DNA from 2 places in the Streptomyces sp. NPDC058000 genome. Region 2 is predicted to be linked to the other one. Evidence: riboswitches for the same ligand, from Rfam matches in the RefSeq annotation. Region 2 holds a riboswitch; the other holds the start of a gene.
What was found. A riboswitch is a leader RNA that binds a small molecule or an ion and turns the genes downstream of it on or off. The one in region 2 is predicted to bind glycine.

Region 1 (6,993 bases), on a different contig from region 2:
CCTGTGAGTTCAGCATGCGGGGGAGACCGTCGGCACCTGCGAGATTGAGTTCGATCTCCAGCCCCATGAGATTCTTGGGGCGGTCGAACCGCTTCTCCGCCAGGAGCCGGTGCAATCCCTCCAGACAGTCGTGCAGCTTTCTTCGATAGCGCTCCCGGTCCGCCAGGTCGATCCCGTCCGCGGCGACCTTCTCCCCCATCGGCGGGTCCCTCCTAGAGTGAACGGCTGGCGACCACGGGCAGCGGGACGCCGCCCCGGCACCCCGAGCACGGGCTACGGTCGATGATGCCCCGGCAATCTGATCGATAACGCCTCAAGGGCATGCCGGTACCGTTACTCTCGTGGAGACGAGCACGGGGCATTTTCCACCGGCATATCTGGGTGGCCAGCGCCGTCCGCAATTCGCTCGTAAAAAACACCGACGGGTTCCGGCCTACCACTCCGTCGCAGAATTACGAGGCGACCTCCCCTGCCCCCCGCACAAAGCGGCGGAAATCGCCCCGTACACCGGGCCGAATTCCACCTTGCCGGAAATCCGCAAGGCGGGTAGCCGAAACACTTCCGGAACGTATGTCGTATAAACTTCGCAGACGAGGCAGAGATTTGGCGTCAGCGTGGCGGTGCCCCCATCGGTGCCCGGCACCGCTGCCGACCCACCCGGTCCGCAGCTCCGGTCAGCCAGGCTCTGACCCGCCCGCAGACAGCGCCGTCCGCACTGCCACGCTCCACCGTGTCTCCTAAGTGAGAGGCGACCCGCCATGCCGCTGCACGTACCTCCCGCCCCTGCGCCCGCCCTGCGCAGCGTCCTCAGCGCCCTCGGCTCCCCCACCGCGGTCCGCGAGGCCCCGGCCTCCGCGCTCCGCACCCATCAGGGGCCGCTGAGCCCCGACCACCCGCTGCCGGTGCACGTCTGGGACGACGTCAGCCAGACCGGTCCGCCGCGCACCCGCCTCGCCGGCTGGCGTTTCCTGGTCCGCGGCCGAGAGCGCGCCGTGGCCGCCGCCGAGGCCCGGCTCACGGCCGACGGCTGGACGTTCTCGCACTTCTGCGACGGCCCCTACGTCGCCGCCACGGAGCGGGCCCTGCACCAGGCCGAGTCCCTCGCCGCGCCCTACCAGCCACGTCTGCTGTCCGTGCCGGAGCTTTACATGCTGACCCTGTGGCTGCACCACGACCTCACCGCGGACGGCGCCGACGGGATGCCCACCACCGGTGACCTCCTGGTGCCGCTGGCGCCCGCCCCGCCCGGGATCGCCTCCCACCTCCCGCAGCGGGTCGCCGATCTCCTACCCCGCCTGACCCTCCGCCTGGGCCCGGCGCCCCTGCTCCGCGAACCGGCCTGACGGGCGCCCCTCACCCGCACGCCCGCCCTGCACCGATGCGCCCCGTGGACTCCTCGACCGCGGGGCGCACCGCCGTGTCCGCCCCCGTGCGCCGGTGGCGCGCCAACCCCCGGGGGCACACGCTCAATTGGGAGCAACCGCCCGCACGGGTGACGCGTCACTATCGAGTGTGTACCGCTGCTGCGAAATCCCTGCGGAATCCCGTCCGTGGGGCAAGACTGGGACTGACATGAAACGGGGGAGCGGCCATGACCACCTCATCGAGCCGCACGACGTTCACCACTCCGCAGCGAAAGACAACTTCCATGTGCCAGCATCAACCGCCATGCCCGTCAGCCGACTCCACCGACCGGGAGGCCGCGCACCTGGTGGCGCACCACCCGGAGCAGGGCTGGAGCCTGCTGTGCAACGGCGTCCTGCTCTTCGAGGACACCGGTGAGCTGCTGCCGGACGGGCAGGTCATCGCCCCGACCCGGGTCACCGCCGCCGCTTGATCCCGCCGCCACCCGGCACGTACACCAGGGCCCCCGGCGCATCCGCCGAGGGCCCTTGATGTTGCCACCGGTCACCGGTGGCCCAGGTGATCAGGCGTCGTACTCGTCCAGCGGCGGGCACGAGCAGACGAGGTTGCGGTCGCCGAAGGCGCCGTCGATCCGGCGCACCGGCGGCCAGTACTTCTCAGCGGTGGCACCCCCGGCCGGGAAGACGGCCTCCGCGCGGGTGTACGGGTGGGTCCACTCGCCACCGAGCGCGGCCGCGGTGTGCGGGGCGTTGCGCAGCGGGTTGTCGTCCTTGTCCCACTCCCCCGAGCCGACCTTGTCGATCTCGGCGCGGATGGCGATCATCGCGTCGCAGAACCGGTCCAGCTCGGCGAGGTCCTCGCTCTCGGTCGGCTCGATCATCAGCGTGCCGGCCACGGGGAAGGACATCGTCGGCGCGTGGAAGCCGTAGTCGATGAGCCGCTTGGCGACGTCGTCGATGCTCACGCCGGTCGCCTTGGTCAGCGGCCGGACGTCGATGATGCACTCGTGGGCGACCAGCCCGCCGGGACCGGTGTAGAGCACCGGGTAGTGCGGCTCCAGGCGCTTGGCGACGTAGTTGGCGCTGAGCACCGCGACCTGGGTGGCCCGCTTGAGGCCCTCGCCACCCATCAGGCGGACGTACGCCCAGGAGATCGGCAGGATGCCGGCCGAGCCCCAGGGGGCGGCCGAGATCGGGCCGACGCCGGTCTCCGGACCCGCGGTGGGCTGTAGCGGGTGGTTGGGCAGGTACGGCGCCAGGTGGGCGCGGACGCCGACCGGACCGACGCCGGGGCCACCGCCGCCGTGCGGGATGCAGAACGTCTTGTGCAGGTTGAGGTGCGAGACGTCGCCGCCGAACTTCCCCGGCTCGGCGAGGCCGACCAGGGCGTTGAGGTTGGCACCGTCCACGTAGACCTGACCGCCGGCCTCGTGCACCGCGGCGCAGATCTGGGTGATGTGCTCCTCGAACACGCCGTGGGTGGACGGGTAGGTGACCATCAGGACGGCGAGTTCGTCCCGGTGCTTCTCGATCTTGGCGTGCAGGTCGTCGGCGTCGACCTCACCGTCCTCACCGGTCTTGACGACGACGACCTTCATGCCGGCCATCACGGCGCTGGCGGCGTTGGTGCCGTGCGCCGACGACGGGATCAGGCAGACGGTGCGCTGCTCGTCCCCGTTGGCGCGGTGGTAGGCGCGGACGGCGAGCAGACCGGCCAGCTCGCCCTGGGAACCGGCGTTGGGCTGGAGGGACACCTTGTCGTAGCCGGTGACCGCGGCGAGCCGCTCCTCCAGCTCCCGGATGAGCGTGAGGTAGCCCTCGGCCTGGTCGGCCGGGGCGAAGGGGTGCAGCTGGCCGAACTCGGGCCAGGTGACCGGCTCCATCTCGGTGGTGGCGTTCAGCTTCATCGTGCAGGAACCGAGCGGGATCATGCCGCGGTCCAGCGCGTAGTCCTTGTCGGCGAGGGTGCGCAGGTAGCGCAGCATCGCGGTCTCGGAACGGTGCTGGTGGAAGACCGGGTGGCCGAGGTAGTCGTCGGTGCGCTGCAGCGACTGCGGCAGGGCGTCGGCGGCGGCCGCGTCCAGCGCGTCGATGTCGCCGTGGACCCCGAACGCACCCCAGACGCCGGCCAGCTGGGCGCGCCCGGTGGTCTCGTCGCAGGCGATGCCGACCAGGTCGGCGTCGACCTGGCGGAGGTTGACGCCGGCCTCGCGGGCCGCGGCGACGACCTCGGCCGCCCGGCCGGGCGCCCGGGCGGTCAGGGTGTCGAAGTAGCCGTCGTGGAGCAGCTCCACGCCGCCGGCCTTGAGGCCCTCGGCCAGGATCGCGGCGTACCGGTGGGTGCGGCGGGCGATGGTACGCAGCCCGTCGGGGCCGTGGTAGACGGCGTACATCCCGGCCATGACGGCGAGCAGCACCTGCGCGGTGCAGATGTTGCTGGTGGCCTTCTCGCGGCGGATGTGCTGCTCACGGGTCTGCAGTGCCAGGCGGTATGCCTTGTTGCCGTCGGCGTCGACGGAGACGCCCACCAGGCGCCCGGGCAGGCTGCGGGCGTACTGCTCGCGGACGGCCATGTAGCCGGCGTGCGGCCCACCGAAGCCCATCGGGACGCCGAAGCGCTGGCTGGTGCCGATCGCGATGTCGGCGCCGAGCTCGCCGGGCGAGGTGAGCAGCGTCAGCGCCAGCAGGTCGGCGGCGACGGTGACGATCGCGCCCAGCTCGTGCGCCCGCTCGATCACCGCCCGCGGGTCGCGCACGGCGCCGGACGCGCCCGGGTACTGGAGCAGCACGCCGAAGACACCGCGCGCGGCGATCTCGTCCGGGATGCCGTCGGTGAGGTCGGCGACCACGACCTCCACGCCGGTCGGTTCGGCGCGGGTCTGGATGACGGCGACGGTCTGCGGCAGACAGTCCGCGTCGATCAGGAAGACGCCCTGCTTGACCTTGCCTACCCGGCGGGAGAGCGCCATCGCCTCGGCGGCCGCGGTGCCCTCGTCCAGGAGGGACGCACCGGAGGTGGGCAGTCCGGTCAGGTCGGCGACCACGGTCTGGAAGTTCAGCAGGGCCTCCAGGCGGCCCTGCGAGATCTCCGGCTGGTAGGGCGTGTAGGCCGTGTACCAGGACGGGTTCTCCATGACGTTGCGCAGGATCACCGGCGGGGTGAACGTGCCGTAGTAGCCGAGTCCGATCATGGACGACAGGACCTGGTTGCGGTCGGCGAGCGCGCGCAGCTCCGCGAGGACCTCGGCCTCGGTACGGGCCTGCGGCAGGCCGAGCGCCTCGGCGCTCTTGATCACGTCGGGGACGGCGGTGGCGGTGAGCTCGTCCAGCGATCCGAAGCCGACCTGCGCGAGCATCTTGGCCTGCGCCTCGTGGTCGGGCCCGATGTGCCGGTGCTCGAACGGAGTGCCGCGCTCCAGCTCGGTCAGGGAGATGCGGTTGGTGGTCATCTGCGGGGGCCTCCTGGTCAGCACGACCTACGAGGGGCACCACGGCGCTGGTGCCCGGACGGCCTCCCCCTCTGTCATCTCAACCTGAGAGCTTCACCGGCCCGCGAGCTGCGGTCCGGCTTTCACCGTCGGTGAGGAAGGGTTCAGGCATGTGCATGCCCGTGGCCCGCCCTGCTTTCCAGAGTGACCTCATCCATGCGGTACGTGTGCCTGAGAGATTCCGGGGAGGATTTGCTCCTTCGGCGCCCCGGTCGCGAACGACAAGGACTCTCCCGCATGGGGTCGACGGCCATTCGCCAGCCTACCAGCGCACTGCCGGAACGATCCTTCGAGTGGCCGAGGCATGAAATGTGCCGTTTCGTAGTTGTCACAAGGCAGTTGCGACCAATTGGAGGGACCGTGCAAACCGATATCGATCCCCGGAGCCTCATCGGCCGCAAAGCGTTCGACCGGAACGGCGCGAAAATAGGGACCGTCGACGAGGTCTACCTCGACGACGCGACGGGCGAACCAGAATGGGCGGCCGTCCGCACCGGCCTGTTCAGTCGGGATGCGTTCGTTCCCCTGGAACCGAGCAGGATGGTCGGCGACAGCCTGCACATCCCCTACGACCGCAAGCTGATCAAGGATGCCCCGGACTTCGGCGTCGGCCGGCACCTCTCCCCCGAGCAGGAACTCCAGCTCTACCACCACTACCGCCTGGATATCTCCGCACCGCCGGCCGCGGACTCCGCCTCGTCGGCCGGCGACACCGACTTCGGGCGGATCGCCGGCGCGGACGACTGACCCGGTCCGCCCACCAGCGGCAGAGGCTCGCCCGGCCGCAGCGCCGGATCATCGACGGCGAAGGTCCGCACCCTCCCCGGTGCGGACCACGGCGTCTCGAACCGCACGGTCACCCTCCCCACGCCACTGCCCTGCACCCATCCGGCGCCGAACTCCTCGTGGACCACGTCCAGCCCCGGGTGCCAGCGCCGCGGCAGCTCCACAACGGACTCCGGCGCCCCAGCCGCCTCCCCTTCCGGCTCCGCCGTCCCGCCCGCCGCCTGCTCCTCCGCCGCCCGCTCCGTGGCCAGCTGGGCGAACAGGTCCTCCTGCGTGAAGTCGGCCAGCCCACTCACCCCCACACCCAGCAGCCGCACCCCACCCGTGGTGTCCACCGTCTCCAGCAGCCGCACGGCGGCCTCCCGGACGACCGCCGGGTCGTCGGTCGGCCCGCGCAGCGTCTCGGACCGGGTCAGCGTCGAGAAGTCGTAGTTCCGCACCTTGATCACCACCGTGCGCCCAGACCGCCCGGCCGCCCGCAGCCGCGCCACGCACCGATCGGCCAGCCGCAGCACCTCGGTCCGCACCCGCGTCCGGTCGGTCAGGTCGACCTCGAAGGTGTCCTCCACCGACACCGACTTCGCGTCCCGCTCGGCCACCACCGGCCGCTCGTCCCGGCCCAGCGCCATCCCGTACAGCCCGGCGCCGTGCGCCTTGCCGAGCAACCGCACCAGCTCCGCCTCACCGGCCTCCGCGGTCTCCGCGACGGTGTGGATCCCGGCCCGGCGCAGCGTCTCGGCCGTCGCCGGCCCGACCCCGGGCAGCGTCCGCACCGGCATCGGCCGCAGCAGTTCCCGCTCGGTACCGGGCTCGATGACCACCAGGCCGTCCGGTTTCGCCGCCTCGGAAGCGATCTTGGCGAGCATCTTGGCGCCGGCCAGCCCCACCGAACCGGTCAGCCCGGTGGCCGCCCGGATGTCGCGCCGCAGCCGCTCCCCCACGGCCCGGGCCGCGGCAGTCTCCGCCGCCACCCCGCCGGCCTCCAGGTCCACGAAGGCCTCGTCCAGGCTCAGCGGCTCCACGAGCGGTGACAACGCCCGCAGCAGCTCCATGACCGATTCACTCACCTGGCGGTACAGCGTGAACCGGGGACTGAGATAAGCGGCATTGGGGCACAGCCGGCGCGCCTGCGCCGTCGGCATCGCCGAACGCACTCCAAAGACCCGCGCCTCGTACGAAGCGGTGGCGACCACGCCGCGCGGCCCGATCCCGCCGACGACCACGGGCTTTCCCCGCAGGCTCGGCTTGGCCGCCTGCTCGGCGGCCGCGTAGAACGCATCCATGTCCAGATGCAGGATCGTCGGCGCACGTCTCACACCACTGATGCTGCCGCACACCACTGACAATCGACCCGG
Region 2 (6,993 bases):
GATACCGACGCCCAGGAAGCTCAGCGCCGCCTCGAAGAGGATGTTGGAGGGGATGAGCAGCGTCGAGTAGACGATGATCGGTCCCACGAGGTTGGGCAGGAGTTCTCGGAAGAGGATGAACGGCCCGCGGGCGCCCAGTCCACGGGCGGCGGATACGAACTCCCGCTCCCGCAGCGACAGGGTCTGGGCCCGCACGATCCGGCCCATATAGGGCCAGTTGAAGAAGCCGATCACGAAGATCAGAACCGAGATGTGCAGCGGCAGGCCGTCCAGGCCGAACGCGCCGCCCTGGAGCGATGCGGAGATCGCGATGGCGAACAGCAGCAGCGGGAAGGCCAGGAAGACGTCCATCAGCCGGCTGATGAAGGCGTCCACCCGCCCGCGGTAGAAGCCCGCGATCACGCCGAGGACGGTGCCGATGGCCACCGACAGCAGCGTCGCGCCGAACGCCACCAGCAGCGACACCCAGGAGCCCTCCAGGATCCGGGCGAGCAGATCGCGGCCGAACTTGGGGTCCACGCCCAGGGGGTGGTCGGCGCTCATCCCGCCGAAGTCGCCCTTGGGAAGGGTGGTGTTGGGGTCGATCAGGTCTTGGTACGGCTGGTTCGGGTCCAGCCCGAACAGCGCCTGGAGCGGACGGGAGAACGCGGCGATCAGGATGAGCAGGATGACAACGATGGCACCCGCCATCGCGACCTTGTCGCGGCGGAAGCGCAGCCACGCGATCTGGCCGAGCGAACGCCCCTCGATCCGCTTGCTCTCCACGCCCTCCAGCACCGCTTCCGGCTGCGCCTCAGCAGCCGCCCCGGTGGTGTCAATCGGTGCGGTCACGGTGCTTCAGAACCCCTCCCGGCCGACGGGGTGGCCGGCCTGTGCCGCCGCGGTAGCGGCCTGGTCTCTGCGTCTCTGGTTTTCCCCTGCCGCCATCTCCTCCGGGTCTCGCGGGAGTTGGCACTGCGGACGTGTCTGAGGTGCGCATGACGCCGGTGGGGGATGACGCTCGTACAAAGGACCGAGGTCCTCGCTGCCCGGAGTCTTCATCCGACTCGCGATCACTCACCAGCCCTGAAGGTGAATGGATGCGCAACTGTGATGTGGTCCGCGGCTTTCCGTTATACGAACAGGGGTGCGGACTGAGCGGTGCGCCGGACGGCCGGAAGGGTCGTCAACCGCCGGGCGGATGGGGGGAATTCACCCCAAGATCGACAGCGGGGCGGGGCCACGCGGGCACCCGCCGGCGTCAGTACGGGCGGGGGTAGCCGTAACCGTGGGTGGGGCCGGGCGCGGGCGGCTGGGCGTAGCCGTCGCGGTCGAAGAACGGACGGGCGCAGGCCCGCATCCACATCCCGACCGGGTCGTACTCGTCGTTCATGGCGACCGTGGAGACCGGCAGTCCGTCCGGCACGGCGCCCATCGACTGCTGGATCATCATCCGCGCGGCGTCCACCGACGGCTGTCCGGTGTCGTACAGATCCAGCCCGATCGCCAGATACGGGGCGCCGAGGGCGGGTTGCACCCAGGCGCGGCGCAACGACCGTACCGGCGGCGTCCGGTGGGCGTTCTGTGCGAGCAGGGCGTAGAACTGCGGGATGTCGATGACCGGTTCGGAGATCCGCAGCGGCCCGGCGGGCAGTCGGTCGAGGCCGACGGCGATCCGGCGCAGGTCGAGCCAGGGGAGGCCGACCCCGCCGCCCGGAGCGTGCGGATTCAGCCACAGCCCCCAGCGGTCGGGGAAGAGGGAGGCGGCGATCTCGGGGCCGGTGACGAGTTCGTGGTCGCGGGTCCAGCCGGAGGCGGCGAGTTCGGCCGCGGAGGTCACGCAGGGGGCGTAGCCCATCCCGTCGACCTCCATGTTCCCGTACTGCGCATCGGGTTGTCCGGCCCGGCCGTGCCACAGGAGCATCCAGACCTGTCCGTGTGCGAGGGCCGCAAGCAGTGCCTCGTAGGCGTCATAGCGCCCGGGCGAGACCTGCCGCAGCATCTGCTCGACCTGGTCGGCCGCCGCCGCTCCCTGATGCGCACCCGCGCTCACGTGGTCCGTCCCTTCTGCCGGCAGGGCCTGCGCCCGCCCGTCGTTCCACCAGCTTACGAGTGGTCCCGGGTGTAGAAGGGCCGCACGCGCTCCAGCATCCAGTCGGCGACCGGGTCGCCCTGGGCGATGTCGAGCAGGACGAGCTGGACCGGCCAGGGCACCGGCACCTGGCCCAGCGCCCGGCCCAGCGCCGCGAGCACCTCGTCGCGGGCGCTGCCGTCGTGCAGCCGCTCGGGGGCGACCTCGATCTGCACCCCGACGAAGAGCGCCGGCGTGTCGCCCTCGACGCTGGCGAGCGCGCGCCGGGCGGTCAGCACGAACCCGGCGGCGGAGAACGCCAGGCCGGCGGCGGCCAGGAAGTCCACCGGCTCGTGCTGCCAGTCCGGTTCGAAGAGTCGCACCCGGGCGCCGCCGACCTGGCGACCGGCCGGATCCGTCCACCCGATCCGACACAATTCGGCCACCGCGGGCGGCGGCAGCGGGACGCCGACGGTGCCGCCCGGATTGACCGCGATGCCCAGTAGCGGGGGCAGCCCGCGGGCGAACTCCTGCGCGGGCGCGACGGTGTACGACAGATGCGCGCCGACGACCTTCAGGAACTCCTGCTCGGAGCTGAAGACCGGGACGTACGCGGCGCCGCCGATCTCGACGGTCGGCAGGTCCAGGCCGGCCGCGCCGAGGCCGCCGCGCTCCGGGCCGCCGCCCTCGGGCAGCGGCACCCACACCCGGCTGCGGCCCAGCACCTCGACGATCCGGCCGCCGGCCCCGGGGTGTCCGACCGACGCGGCCAGCACCTCCTCCAGCTCGTTGGCCGGCCAGGCCAGCTGCGGTATCCCCGTGCCCGAGAGGTCCCCCGACACCGGACCGCCGTGCTGCGGGTAATTGTCCGGATAGTTCATCTCACCCACCCATTACTGGCCGCGCTGCCCGGCCCCTGACCCTGGGGGCGGGCCCGCAGGCCCGCCCGGTGGGTCAGACCCTAACGGGCGGAGCGCCGGTCGCCGAAGCCGGCGGTGGCCGCGACGACGGCGACGGCGGGCGGGCGAGCGGGGCCGGGTGCGGGCGGCCCCGGCCCGGTCAGCCGAACGTGACGCGCTCCAGGGCCCCGGCGGCGGGCCGGTCCAGCAGTACCGCGGAGCCGAAGCCCGGCGGCAGCCGGGCCTCCTCGGCCCGGGCGACCAGCCGGCGGACCGCCCGGCGGTGCCGCGCGAAGGCGTACCGCGACACCCCCCGGCCGCGCGCCCGTTGGCCGGTCAGCGCCGCTTCGGGCGGTACGTCGAGCAGCACCAGGTGCAGCCCCCGGCCGTCGCGCCGGACCGCCCGGGAGAGCCAGCGGCGCACCCACGCCAGCGTCCCGCAGTCGTGGATCACCACACTCCCGCCGGAGCGCACCGCCCGGCGCAGCGCCAGATAGTGCGCCACCCGGACCAGCGGGCGGTAGAGCGCGTACGGGAGGCGGCGCAACCGGCCGCGCTCCCAGCGTTCCCGGGCGTCCTGGGAGTCGATGCGGCACACCGCGGCGCCGCGGCCGTCGCGGTGCGGCACCACCCGGCCCATCAGGGTGCTCTTGCCGCTGCCGGGCAGCCCAGAGACCACGATCAGGTCGCCGGGCGGGAAACGGAGCGCGGTGCGGGGGGTGCGGGCGCCGTCCCGCAGATCGATGATGCGGGGCCGGTCGGACCGGGCGGCGGGGCGGGGGCGACGGTCCGCCCGGAGTGCGGCCGGCGCCGGTTTCGGTGCGGGCTCCGGCGGTGCCACCCCTGCCGTCGTCGCGTATGCCGCTTCGCTGTGCACCGTGATCGCCCCTCCCCGTCGGCTCAGGTCGGGTTCGGGACCCGACCTTCCCGCAGAGTGTCAAGAAAAGGTAATGAGCAGCAAGGCGATAGCCCTCCGTACCAAGGGATCTGACGGGCCGACGGGGGCGCCGGGCGACGCGGCGGCGGGCCCGGCCGGCCGGACGCGGTACGGGTGACCGGGCACGGAGCGGCGGCCGGGGCTCCTGTATCCGGCGATCCCGTGTAATGATGTGGCCGCCACGGGCACACCACTGGTCACTCGTGCACAGCCAGCCAACTGCATACCGGCCGCTTGAATCCGCGCGGGAGAGTCCCCGGCCGCCACGGCGGGGCGCCGAAGGAGCAAGTCCTCCCTTGAATCTCTCAGGCCCCTATACCGCGCGGGCGAGGCAGATCTGAAAAGCGAGTCGCGGCCCGGCTGAAGGGGGCGGCTCCACCCAAGGTGCAAACCGGGTCCGTTCGCGGACTCCCGGTGAACCTCTCAGGTTCCGATGACAGATGGGGAGACCGTCTTGTCACCCATGCCTGGGAGCCCGAACGATGACTGATGCCCCTCGCCGTACCGCGCTGGATGCCACGCACCGCGCGCTCGGCGCGACCATGACCGACTTCGCCGGCTGGGACATGCCGCTGCGCTACAGCAGCGAACGCGAGGAGCATGTCGCGGTCCGCACCCGCGCCGGCCTGTTCGACCTCTCCCACATGGGCGAGATCACCGTCACCGGTCCGCAGGCCGGTGCGCTCCTCGACCACGCGCTGGTCGGCAACATCGGCGCCCTCAAGGTCGGCCGGGCCCGCTACACCATGATCTGCGGCCCCGACGGCGGCATCCTCGACGACCTGATCGTCTACCGGCTCGCCGAGCGCGAGTTCATGGTCGTCGCCAACGCCTCCAACGCCCAGGTGGTGCTGGACGCGCTGGCCGGCCGGCAGGCGGGCTTCGACGCCGCGCTCCGCGACGACCGGGACGCCTACGCGCTGATCGCGGTGCAGGGCCCGGAGTCCCCCGGCATCCTCAAGAAGCTCACCGATGCCGACCTGGACGGCCTGAAGTACTACGCGGGGCTGCCCGGCACGGTCGCCGGCGTCGAGGCGCTGATCGCCCGGACCGGCTACACCGGCGAGGACGGCTTCGAGCTGTTCGTCCGGCCGGCGGACGCGGTCGCCGTGTGGACGGCGCTGACCGAGGCGGGCCAGGACGTCGGCCTGGTCCCGTGCGGGCTGTCCTGCCGCGACACCCTGCGCCTGGAGGCGGGGATGCCGCTGTACGGGCACGAGCTGACGACCGCGCTCACCCCCTTCGACGCGGGCCTGGGCCGGGTCGTGAAGTTCGAGAAGGAGGGCGACTTCGTCGGCCGCGCCGCGCTTCGGGCGGCCGCCGAGCGCGCCGAGCAGGACCCGCCGCGCAAGCTGGTCGGCCTGGTCGCCGAGGGGCGCCGGGTGCCGCGCGCCGGCTACCCGGTCGTGGCGGCCGACGGAACGGTGATCGGCGAGGTCACCTCGGGAGCGCCGTCCCCGACCCTCGGCAAGCCGATCGCCATCGCCTATGTCGATGCCGGGTACGCCGCACCGGGCACGGCGGGCGTCCGGGTGGACATCCGCGGAACGCACGAGCCGTACGAGGTCGTCGCGCTGCCCTTCTACAAGCGGCAGAAGTAGCAGGCGGCGCCGGCGAGTCCGCGGTGCCCGCCGCGGACCTGCGCCGTTGCGTCCGGCATCACGTGTCTCATTGGGCAAGACCCTCTTCACGATCACACCCCCGCGTACAGGAGAATCAAGCCATGGACAACCCCCAGCAGCTGCGCTACAGCAAGGAGCACGAGTGGCTGTCGGACGCCGAGGGCGGCGTCTCGACGGTCGGCATCACCGAGCACGCGGCCAACGCCCTCGGCGATGTCGTCTTCGTGCAGCTCCCCGAGGTCGGGGCCACCGTCACCGCGGGCGAGTCCTGCGGTGAGCTGGAGTCGACCAAGTCCGTCAGCGACCTCTACTCGCCCGTGGACGGCGAGATCACCGAGGTCAACGAGGACGTTGTCGCCGATCCCTCGCTGGCGAACTCCGCCCCGTTCGAGGGCGGTTGGCTGTTCAAGGTGAAGATCACCGGTGAGCCGGAGGACCTGCTCACGGCCGACGAGTACACCGCCTTCACCGCCGGCTGACTCCCCCAGCTCACGCTGGGAGTGCCCTGGCCCCGACCCCGCCACCGCACGGGCGGGGCCGCGGCGCCCCGCCCGCTCCCCCTCTCTCCAGGAAGTCTCATGTCGCTTCTGAACAGCTCCCTCCATGAGCTCGACCCCGACGTCGCCGCCGCCGTCGACGCCGAGCTGCACCGTCAGCAGTCCACCCTCGAAATGATCGCGTCGGAGAACTTCGCCCCGGTCGCCGTCATGGAGGCCCAGGGCTCGGTCCTCACCAACAAGTACGCCGAGGGCTACCCGGGCCGCCGCTACTACGGCGGCTGCGAGCACGTCGACGTCGTCGAGCAGATCGCCATCGACCGGATCAAGGCGCTCTTCGGCGCCGAGGCCGCCAACGTCCAGCCGCACTCCGGCGCGCAGGCCAACGCCGCCGCGATGTTCGCGCTGATCAAGCCGGGCGACACCATCCTGGGTCTGAACCTCGCCCACGGCGGGCACCTCACCCACGGCATGAAGATCAACTTCTCCGGCAAGCTCTACAACGTGGTGCCCTACCACGTCGACGAGAAGACCAACCTGGTCGACATGGAGGAGGTCGAGCGCCTCGCCAAGGAGCACCGCCCCAAGCTGATCGTCGCCGGCTGGTCCGCCTACCCGCGCCAGCTCGACTTCGCCGCCTTCCGCCGGATCGCGGACGAGGTCGGCGCGTACCTGATGGTCGACATGGCCCACTTCGCCGGCCTGGTGGCCGCGGGCCTGCACCCCTCCCCCGTACCGCACGCCCACGTCGTGACCACCACCACGCACAAGACGCTGGGCGGCCCCCGGGGCGGCGTCATCCTCTCCACCCAGGAACTGGCCAAGAAGATCAACTCGGCTGTCTTCCCTGGTCAGCAGGGCGGCCCGCTGGAGCACGTGATCGCCGCCAAGGCCGTGTCCTTCAAGGTCGCCGCGTCCGAGGAGTTCAAGGAGCGCCAGCAGCGCACCCTTGAGGGCGCCAAGATCCTGGCCGAGCGCCTGATCCAGG

Region 1: linked by a shared signal. The riboswitch ahead of gcvP (aminomethyl-transferring glycine dehydrogenase) and the one ahead of gcvT (glycine cleavage system aminomethyltransferase GcvT) in region 2 are both predicted to bind glycine.

Annotation. Positions count from the first base shown of each region.
Region 1 covers NZ_JBHVQS010000027.1:95,614-102,606, forward strand. The annotation lists gene ACFVT2_RS24740 (glutamate-cysteine ligase family protein) at 1-199, opposite strand, end outside; gene ACFVT2_RS24745 (hypothetical protein) at 759-1,343, shown strand; gene ACFVT2_RS24750 (DUF5999 family protein) at 1,649-1,837, shown strand; gene gcvP (aminomethyl-transferring glycine dehydrogenase) at 1,928-4,813, opposite strand; glycine riboswitch at 5,002-5,098, opposite strand; gene ACFVT2_RS24760 (PRC-barrel domain-containing protein) at 5,213-5,599, shown strand; gene ACFVT2_RS24765 (DNA polymerase IV) at 5,506-6,954, opposite strand.
Region 2 covers NZ_JBHVQS010000037.1:34,568-41,560, reverse strand. The annotation lists gene ACFVT2_RS28790 (ABC transporter permease) at 1-831, opposite strand, end outside; gene ACFVT2_RS28785 (enhanced serine sensitivity protein SseB C-terminal domain-containing protein) at 1,241-2,032, opposite strand; gene ACFVT2_RS28780 (enhanced serine sensitivity protein SseB) at 2,086-2,931, opposite strand; gene ACFVT2_RS28775 (AAA family ATPase) at 3,110-3,826, opposite strand; glycine riboswitch at 4,122-4,217, shown strand; gene gcvT (glycine cleavage system aminomethyltransferase GcvT) at 4,369-5,487, shown strand; gene gcvH (glycine cleavage system protein GcvH) at 5,610-5,987, shown strand; gene glyA (serine hydroxymethyltransferase) at 6,087-6,993, shown strand, end outside.